Regions from separate parts of the Cupriavidus sp. BIC8F genome, predicted to be linked through region 1. Evidence: predicted binding sites of a transcription regulator. Region 1 holds the regulator's gene; each other region holds the start of a gene.
The links. Region 1 encodes FNR, which switches genes on or off when oxygen is low (the NO sensors DNR and NnrR bind a similar motif). Its sites were predicted from a motif close to TTGATNNNNATCAA; they were not measured.

Region 1 (3,271 bases):
GCGGCGCCGGCGCCTCAGAACACCAGGCAGAATCCATGCTCAGCCAGCGAATGTGGCAGCAGCACCGCTCGCGCAATGCCAAGGCCGCCGAACGCCATCACCGCCAGGCCGGCCCCAAGGCGCACACCGGGACGTCGCGACAGCGTACGCAAGTAGCCCGACAGGCCGGAAAGCACCAGCAGGTTAGGCAGTGTGCCGAGCCCGAACACGCCCATCACGAGTGCGCCGGAAGCCGCGTTGCCCGCCAGCAGCGCCAGCGTAAGCGCCCCATAGACCATGCCGCACGGCACCAGGCCCCACGCCAGGCCCATGCCATAACGCCGCGCCAGTCCGCCGCGCGCCCGCACAAACGCCGGCATGGCGCCTGCCAGGCCACCCAGCCGCCGCGCCACCGCTGCGCTGGCGCGCGCCGCCATGCGCTCCAGCCAGTTGACAGTAAAAGTATTGCCGCGCAGCAACCGCCAGCCCGACCACAGCAGCATGACGCTGCCCGCCCCGAACAGCCAGCGCTGCACCGGCAGGTAGTCCTGTTTCCACGCCGACGCACCGACCGCGCCTAGCGCGGCACCGAGCAGCATATAGGTCGAGATCCGGCCCAGGTGCATAATCAGCAACTCGCCCAGCCAGGCGGCGCGGCTGGGCATCAGACTGATCGTCGCCATCTCGCCGCGGCGTTGCTCCACGGCCAGCGCCACGCCGCCGCACATGGCGGCGCAGTGGACCCCGCCAAGCAAAGCCAGCAGAAAAACGCTGATCAGCACGCCAAATGTCAATTCTCACTCCCTACCACATCACATCGCACGGTAAAATGTTTTAATCGCGCCCACGCTGCCATTTCTAGCAGGTTCCAATTGCTCACCTCCATTCCCGTTACCGAGATGTCGCCCCGCTGCTCCACCTGTGCCATGGGGCAGCTGTGCCTTCCGGTCGGCATGTCGCAGCAAGACCTCGCCAAGATGGACACGCTGGTGCAGGAACGCATCCGCGTGCACAAGGGTGAAACCCTGTATCGCATGGGCGATCCGCTCACAGCGGTCTATGCCGTGCGCTTTGGCACGCTCAAGACCCACGTCACAACCGAAGACGGCCGCTCGCAAATTACCGGCTTCCACCTGCCCGGCGAAATCGTCGGTCTCGACGGGCTGGGCGAGATGCAGCATGCCTCCGATGCCGCCGCGCTGGAAGATACCGAAGTCTGCGTGGTCCGCATGAGCGAATTGCAGTCCCTCTCGGCAGACCTGCCATCGCTGCAGCAGCAGTTCCTGCGCCTGATGGGCAAGGAAATCACGCACGACCAGCTGATGCTGGTCACGCTGGGCTCGATGCGCGCCGAGGAACGCCTCGCCGCCTTCCTGATCAACCTCTCTGAGCGCCTGTCGGCGCGCGGCTATTCGGCGTCCGAGTTCGTGATGCGCATGAGCCGCGAAGAGATCGGCAGCTACCTGGGCCTGAAGCTCGAAACCGTCAGCCGCCTGTTCTCTCGCTTTGCTGAAGCCGGCCTGATCCAGATTCGCCAGCGCCACGTCAAGCTCGTGGACATCGACGGCATCAAGCAACTCTACAGCCGCTCCTGCTAGGTGGCCAAGGCGCTGCCAGTGCCGCATCCGGCCATGGCAGCGCAGACTTCACGCCAGTCCGCTCATTCCAGTTCGTCGGTATCGCTGAGCCGCGTCGGCATGGTGTAGAGCGTCAGTCCGCTGGACAACGCGCAGAACACCCAGGCCATCAGGAAGCCGATGGTGTAGACCGATTCGCGGGACGCTTCGATCGGCTGACCGAAGAAGTTCAGGTCACCGGGATCCACCACCGAAAACACCGTCGCGGTCGCAAAGCCAGCCATCAGGAACGCCGGCCAGAGTACCCACATCAGCCAGCGCAACCTCATGGCTGCCTCACTGCGGCAGCCTTGGGCTGCGCGGCATCGGCTTTCTCCACCACCAGGCCATGACGCGTTGCACCCTGCACCGGCATGTCCGGATGCGTGGACGCCAGCCAGATCGTCACGCCGCACGCCACCATCGCCACCAGCGGGCCGCTCATCAACAGCCACGGCCACGGCTCCTTCCACCACGGATTGCCTTGCTGACTCATATTGCCCCCTTCATCTTGACGACTACGTCCGCGTCTGCCTAGCTTTACAAATCGCGCGGCACGATGAAACTGGTGGATTGCCGGATTTCGGCCTGCCCCCGCTCCGTGCCTTCGCTCGTCACTGTCACGTTGATCTTGTGCGTGCCCTGCGCCGCGGCCTCGATCGGCACGCGGATCCGGATCGGCAGCAACCGGTTGGATGTCGGCGCCAGCGATTCGGCCTGCTTGTCGTATTCCACCTTCAGGTTCTTCAGCTCTTCGCTGTCGGCGCGCACGCTGATCTTCATCGGCGCTTCGGTGGTGTTGATCAACTGCAGGCGATAGACGTTCTCGATCCAGCGGCCTTCCACTTCACGGCCGAGCGCACCACGGTCGCGGATGATGTCGACCTTCAGCGGCGTGCGCAGCGCGATCGACGCCATGAAGCCGGCCAGCAGCGCTACCCAGATCACGGAATAGATGATGACGCGCGGACGCAGCAGGCGCTTGCGCGATGCCACTGCGGACAAGGCCTTGCGCATCGCGTTTTCCGAGGTGTACCGGATCAGGCCGCGCGGATAGTCCATCTTGTCCATGACCTGGTTGCAGGCGTCGATGCAGGCGCCGCAGCCGATGCAGTCGTACTGCAGGCCGTCACGGATATCGATGCCCGTCGGGCACACCTGCACGCAGATGCTGCAGTTGACGCAGTCGCCAAGCCCCGCCTTGTAGTGGTCGGTCTTGCGCGACCGGCTGCCGCGCGGCTCGCCGCGGCCGACGTCGTAGGTCACGACATAGGTATCGCGATCCACCATCACGCTCTGGAAACGCGCATACGGGCACATGTACTTGCACACCTGCTCGCGCATGAAGCCCGCATTGCCCCAGGTGGCGAACGCGTAAAACAGCATCCAGAACGACTGCCACGGCCCCAGCGACAGGCTGAGCACCTCGCCGCCCAGCCCGCGGATCGGCGCGAAATAGCCGATGAAGGTAAAGCCGGTCCAGAGCGCAATCAGCACCCACAGGAAGTGCTTGGTCGCCTTCAGACGGAACTTGCGCAGGCTCCACGGATCGCCATCGAGCCGGATGCGGGCGATGCGGTCGCCTTCGACCCGCCGCTCGATCCACATGAAGATCTCGGTATAGACCGTCTGCGGACAGGCATAGCCGCAGAACAGCCGCCCCGCGATCGCCGTGA
Region 2 (3,271 bases), 2.0 Mb from region 1:
TGCTGGTGCCGGAAGACCTGCGCGGGCAGCTGGTGGAGGCGGCACGCCAGTGCGTGGGCCGGCTCTATCCGGACCTGGCGCGCAACGGGGACTACACCAGCATCATCAGCCCGCGCCACTTCGCGCGCCTGGCGGCGCTGATGGAGGAAGCCGCGGCGCAAGGGGCGACCGTGGTGCCGCTGTCCGATGCGCAGCCGGACGCGCAGGCGCGGCGCCTGCCGCCGGTGCTGCTGCTGGATGTACCCGAAGGCGTCACGGCGATGCGCGAGGAGATCTTCGGGCCGGTGCTGCCCGTGGTGACGTACCGCACCCTGGACGAGGCGGTGGACTACATCAATGCGCGCCCGCGCCCGCTGGCGCTGTACCTGTTCGAGCGCGACCGCGGCGCCATCGGCCATGTGATGAAGCAGACCGTTGCCGGCGGCGTCACCGTCAACGACACGCTGTTCCATATCGCCCAGGACGGCCTGCCCTTCGGCGGGGTCGGCGCCAGCGGCATGGGCGCCTATCACGGCCAGGCGGGCTTCGACACCTTCTCCAAGGTGAAGCCGGTGTTCCACCAGGCCGGCCTGAACGGCGCCGGCCTGCTCAAGCCGCCTTACGGCAAGACCTTCGAAACCATGTTGCGCCTGCTTTTGCGTTGATCAGGACACCAGCATCGGCCGCCCGAGCATGCGCGACAGCACCGCCTCGGGCGAGTGGGTGTGGTCGGAAATCGCCTGCGGCGCCAGGTAGATGGTCTGCTCCATCATCGCCCGTCCGCGCATGGCGGCGTGCAGCAGCTGGTCGCTGAAGACGATCCAGGTGGAACCCGGCGGGAAGTGGAATTCCTGCTGCGGCACCTTGGCCTGGTAATCCAGGTCGGCCTTGGCCAGGTCATGCAGCTGCAGCATGCGGTGGTCGTATTCAGAGCGCTTGCGCTTGGTGATATGCAGCAGCTTCATCAGCGCCGCCTGCCCCGGCCACATGCCATGGGTCTTGGGCACGAACTTCTGCGCAAAATCGCCGAACGGCTCGCCCACGCGCCACACGCGCGCCGCGGCCGGGTCGATATTGTGGAACACGCGCAACAGACGCTTGCCCAGCATCGGGTTGGACGGGAACGAGTCCACGTGCAGGCGGGTGTCGTCCTTGCGCCAGCTGACCGGGCGCCCGGCGATCTCGCTGGGCCGCAGCGACGTGCCGGCGCGCGTCATGTGCGGGATGTATTCCGGGAACAGCGTGCGCACCAGCAATTCGCTGTTGTCGGCGTAGCGGCGGATCAGCGTGTACAGGTCCGCCAGGTCCTGCGGGCTGCCCTGGGCGCCGCGCACCGCGGTGTCGTCGGCGCGCAGGTTGATGTTCTTGGACTTGCCGTCGGAATAGCGGCTGTCCAGGAAGCGTTCTTCGCCCGGCTGGAAACGGAAATTCAGGTTCGGGAAGTACAGCACGGCGCCCTGCTCCAGCTCGCGGCGCAGCGTGGCGCGTTCCTCGGCCGTGACCTGCGGCGCCCAGTCGGTATACGGCCGCGGGCGGATCAGGTTGAGCTGGCCGGCGGCGGCGGGCGGCTGGGTTGAAGTCGAGGGGGCAAGGACAGGCGCTTCGGACATGGCATCCTCTGGAGACGGTCACCAGTGTTTGGGGTCGGCCGCCGGCGTGGCGGCTGGGGATGGCGGGATTTTACTCCCTGCCGCTTGCGGTGGCGCCGGCGTCACGCGGCGACTGGACCAGGATCAAGTCCGCGTAAAAAAACCCCGCGGGCCCTTGCGGGCCGGCGGGGCTTGCCGTCAGTGCTGCTGGCGCGGGTGGCGCTTACAGGCCGGCCGCGGCGCGCAGGGCAGCCGCCTTGTCGGTGGCTTCCCACGAGAATTCCGGCTCTTCGCGGCCGAAGTGGCCGTAGGCGGCGGTCTTCTCGTAGATCGGACGCAGCAGGTCCAGCATCTGCACGATGCCCTTCGGGCGCAGGTCGAAGTGTTCCTGCACCAGCTCGGCGATCTTGGCGTCGGGGATCTTGCCGGTGCCTTCGGTGTAGACCGTGACGTTGATCGGGCGGGCCACGCCGATGGCATAGCTGACCTGCACCTGGCACTGGCGCGCCAGGCCCGAGGCCACCACGTTCTTGGCCACGTAGCGCGCGGCGTAGGCGGCCGAGCGGTCGACCTTGGACGGGTCCTTGCCCGAGAACGCGCCGCCACCGTGGGGCGAGGCGCCGCCGTAGGTATCGACGATGATCTTGCGCCCGGTCAGGCCGCAGTCGCCCTGCGGGCCGCCGATGACGAAGCGCCCGGTCGGGTTCACCAGGTACTTGGTTTCCTTGAGCATCTCAGCCGGCAGCACCGCCTTGATGATGTCCTCGATCACGGCTTCGCGGATCTGGGCCTGGGCGATGTCGGGCGAATGCTGGGTCGACAGCACCACGGTATCCACGCTGTGCGGCTTGCCGTCGACATAGCGCACCGTGACCTGCGACTTGGCGTCCGGGCGCAGCCAGGGCAGGCGGCCGTCGCGGCGCAGCAGCGACTGGCGCTCGACCAGGCGGTGGGCGTAGTAGATCGGGAACGGCATCAGTTCCGGGGTCTCGTCGCAGGCGTAGCCGAACATCAGGCCCTGGTCGCCGGCACCCTGGTTGAGGTAGTCGTCGGAAGCGCGGTCAACGCCCTGGGCGATGTCGGGCGATTGCTTGTCATAGGCGACCAGCACCGCGCAGCCCTTGTAGTCGATCCCGTACTCGGTATTGTCGTAGCCGATGCGCTTGATGGTGTCGCGCGCGATCTGGATATAGTCGACGTTGGCGGTCGTGGTGATTTCCCCAGCCAGCACCACCAGACCGGTGTTGCAAAGCGTCTCAGCTGCCACACGCGCGTACTTGTCCTGGGCCAGGATGGCGTCCAGGACGGCGTCGGAAATCTGGTCGGCGACCTTGTCGGGATGGCCTTCGGAGACGGATTCCGAAGTAAAAAGGAAGTCGTTTGCCACGAACTTATTCTCCAGGTTGGCTATTGCGTGCCAGCCCGTGCGGTTCGTGGCGGCGACGCTTTAGCGGTATTTCAGGCAGCCCGGTCAGAGCCGCATCGCCCCGCAAGTTGTCAGTTAACTCGGCGATACACGCTATTATACGCGCCTGCCGGGCTCGTTGCAGCGCGCCAACGGTACAGCACGGCACCCGGCCAACCAGCCGGACACCGTGCCCATATGAATCCCGATGACGGCACGCTGCGCGCGGAACTGAATACCGCCATAGAAAAAACGCTGCCTGCCCGTCTGTTCCCCGGCACGGACCCGCAGCAGACCT
Region 3 (3,271 bases), on a different contig from region 1:
AGCTGGTCGGCGGTGCGGCCGGCGCCCTCCACTTGCGCGGCGTAGCCCAGCCACAGCCGGGTCTGGCCGATCAGGTCGAGCGCGACATTGGTCAGCGCGATGTCCTCTTCCAGCGCCGGGCCGCGGCCGCACCATTCCGACAGGCGCTGGCCGAGGACCAGCGTGGAGTCGCCGAGGCGCAGCAGGTATTCAAGCTTGTGGTTGTCCATCATGCGAGCCCGTATCAGATGTGCTTGACCGCTTCCGGCATCGGGAAGAACGTCGGGTGGCGGTAGACCTTGCTGTTGGCCGGTTCGAACAGCGGGCCCTTGTCGCCCGGGCTGCTGGCGACCACGTCGCCGGCCTTCACCACCCAGACGCTGACGCCCTCGTTGCGGCGCGTATAGACGTCACGCGCGTTGTTGATTGCCATTTCGCCGTCCGGCGCGTGCAGGCTGCCCACGTGCTTGTGGGCCAGGCCGTGCTGGCTGCGGATAAAGATCTCCCAAAGCGGCCACTCTTTCATGGCAACCTCCTGTGTCACTGCGTTGGATGGATGGCGGCGCCGGGCGCCGCGGGGTCAGGCGGCGGCGCGCTGCGCCTGCTTGTCGGCGTGGGTCACCAGGGCATCGCGGAACCACGCGCCCTCTTCCCAGGCCTTGACGCGGGTGCGCAGGCGGTCGCGGTTGCAGGGACCGTTGCCCTGGATGACGTTGTAGAACTCGGACCAGTCGATCTCGCCGAAGTCATAGTGGCCGCGCTCCTCGTTCCACTTCAGCTCGGGATCCGGAATCGCCAGGCCCAGGTACTCGGCCTGCGGCACGGTCTGGTCGACCATCTTCTGGCGCAGCTCGTCGTTGGAGAACAGCTTGATGCGCCATTGCATGGATTGCGCGCTGTTGGGCGAATCGCCGTCGGACGGGCCGAACATCATCAGCGCCGGCCACCACCAGCGGTTCAGCGCGCCCTGCGCCATCTGCTTCTGCTCGGGCGTGCCGTTGCACAGCGACAGCAGGATGTCGTAGCCCTGGCGCTGGTGGAAGGACTCTTCCTTGCACACACGCACCATGGCGCGCGCATACGGGCCGAACGAGCAGCGGCACAGCGGCACCTGGTTGATGATGGCCGAACCGTCGACCAGCCAGCCGATCATGCCGATATCGGCCCAGCTCAGCGTCGGGTAGTTGAAGATGCTGGAGTACTTGGCCTTGCCGGTGTGCAGGTCGCCCAGCATCTGGTCGCGCGACACGCCCAGCGTCTCAGCCGCGCTGTAGAGATACAGGCCATGGCCGGCCTCATCCTGGATCTTGGCCAGCAAGACTGCCTTGCGCTCCAGCGTCGGCGCGCGGGTGACCCAGTTGCCTTCCGGCAGTTGGCCCACGATCTCCGAATGCGCATGCTGCGAGATCTGGCGGACCAGGGTCTTGCGATAGGCCTCGGGCATCCAGTCCTTGGCCTCGATCTTGATCCCGGCATCCACGCGCGCCTGGAACTCGCGTTCCTGCGGCTCCATTTCTTCCATGGCGCGAAGCCTCGTCGCTCCTGTCTCCACCAGCTGTGCGTACATCCTTTGCTCCGCTCTTGGTTGCTCTGAATCGGGGTCTTGACCTGCATCAACATCGTCAGTTGCAATGGATGGTAGTGATACAATTTGATTCAATCAATCGGCGTTTGTGTATCACTTCAGGGGGCAGACCAATGGCGACGTCAGGCACCGATCCGGTTTCTCCGCGCGTGGCGCGGCTGGCACGCGGGCTGAAGCTGGGCGCCAATTCCATGCTGGTGACCTTGTTCGGCGATGTGGTGGCGCCGCGGCCCCAGGCAATCTGGCTGGGCAGCCTGATCCGGCTGGCGGCGCCGTTCGGCATCAATGACCGGCTGGTGCGCACCGCCACCTTTCGCCTGACCGCCGACGACTGGCTGGCCGCGACCAGGATCGGACGGCGCAGCTACTACGGGCTGTCAGAAGCCGGTTTGCAGCGTGTACTGCACGCCGGCAAGCGCATCTATGCGGGTGAGGCATCCGAATGGGACGGCCGCTGGACCCTGGTAATGGTGCGCGGTGACGTACGCGCCACGGTCCGGCAGAAGCTGAAGCGGGAATTACTGTGGGAGGGCTTCGGCGCCATCGCGCCAGGGGTGATGGCCCACCCCAATGCGGACCTCGCCTCGCTGCGCGAAATCATCCAGGCCGCACGCGCGCAGGACGATGTGGCGGTGATGGAGGCAAGCAGCCTTGAGGCGTTTTCCATCCGGCCACTGCAGGCGCTGATGCACCAGACCTTCAAGCTCGGCGACGTGGCCGCTGCCTGGCAGGCACTGCTGCGCCGTTTTACGCCGCTGGCCGAAGAGGCCGCCGGGCTTGCTCCGACCGATGCCTTCTTCGTGCGGACGCTGCTGGTGCACGAATACCGGCGCGTGCTGCTGCGCGACCCCAACCTGCCCGAGGCGATGCTGCCGCAAGACTGGCCCGGCCGCACCGCGCGCGGCTTGTGCCACACCCTGTATGGGGCACTGCTCGACGCAAGCGAAGACTACCTGCACCGCGTGGTGGAGGTGGCAGACGGTTCGCTGCAGGATGCCAACCAGAGCCTGCGCCTGCGCTTTGGGGCCGGCGCGCAGGCGGCCGGCCGCACTTAGCCGGGCAACGGGGTATCCCGGCTGCGAAACTGCGCACGGAATCACCCGTCCTTGAAGAGGAAGCTGTAGGCGTTCAGTGCCGGCACCCCGCCCAGGTGTGCGAACAGGACCTTCGATCCTTGCGGAAACTCGCCGCGACGGACCATGTCGATCATGCCCTGCATGGACTTGCCCTCATAGACCGGGTCGGTCATCATGCCCTCCAGCCTGGCGCTGAGGCGGATGGCTTCCAGGGTGCCCGCCGAAGGCAGGCCGTATTCAGGTCCGCCATAGCGGGTGTCCAGCACCACATCCGCTTCAGTGATGTCGCGGCCGAGGCCGACCAGCTCCGCGGTATGGCGTGCGATGCGCAGGATCTGCGCGCGCGTCGGTTCCGGCCTGGCCGATGCATCGATGCCGATGACGCGGTCCGCGCGGCCGTCCGCAGCGAATCCCACCACCATGCCCGCCTGGGTGCTGCCGGTGACCGAGCAGACGACGATGTAGTCGAACCTGAAGCCGAGTCCAGCTTCCTGCTCTCGCACTTCCTCGGCGAACCCTACGTAGCCGAGGCCGCCGAGCGGATGCTCCGAACAGCCGGCCGGAATCGGGTAAGGCTTCCCGCCCGCCTTGCGCACGCTCTCCATGGCATCTTCCCAGCTTGGGCGAATGC

Region 2: the regulator FNR is predicted to act here: its motif matches at 1,703-1,716, upstream of RS901_RS07375 (Kdo hydroxylase family protein).
Region 3: the regulator FNR is predicted to act here: its motif matches at 1,583-1,596, upstream of paaA (1,2-phenylacetyl-CoA epoxidase subunit PaaA).

What each region holds. Positions count from the first base shown of each region.
Region 1 is NZ_CP136094.1:3,909,097-3,912,367, forward strand. It holds gene RS901_RS18230 (sulfite exporter TauE/SafE family protein) at 15-773, opposite strand; gene fnr (fumarate/nitrate reduction transcriptional regulator Fnr) at 852-1,577, shown strand; gene RS901_RS18240 (hypothetical protein) at 1,640-1,885, opposite strand; gene RS901_RS18245 (hypothetical protein) at 1,882-2,091, opposite strand; gene ccoG (cytochrome c oxidase accessory protein CcoG) at 2,136-3,271, opposite strand, start outside.
Region 2 is NZ_CP136094.1:1,571,632-1,574,902, reverse strand. It holds gene RS901_RS07380 (coniferyl aldehyde dehydrogenase) at 1-644, shown strand, start outside; gene RS901_RS07375 (Kdo hydroxylase family protein) at 645-1,589, opposite strand; gene metK (methionine adenosyltransferase) at 1,792-2,955, opposite strand.
Region 3 is NZ_CP136095.1:1,716,820-1,720,090, reverse strand. It holds gene paaC (1,2-phenylacetyl-CoA epoxidase subunit PaaC) at 1-212, opposite strand, end outside; gene paaB (1,2-phenylacetyl-CoA epoxidase subunit PaaB) at 224-505, opposite strand; gene paaA (1,2-phenylacetyl-CoA epoxidase subunit PaaA) at 560-1,546, opposite strand; gene paaX (phenylacetic acid degradation operon negative regulatory protein PaaX) at 1,678-2,619, shown strand; gene RS901_RS27895 (1-aminocyclopropane-1-carboxylate deaminase) at 2,661-3,271, opposite strand, start outside.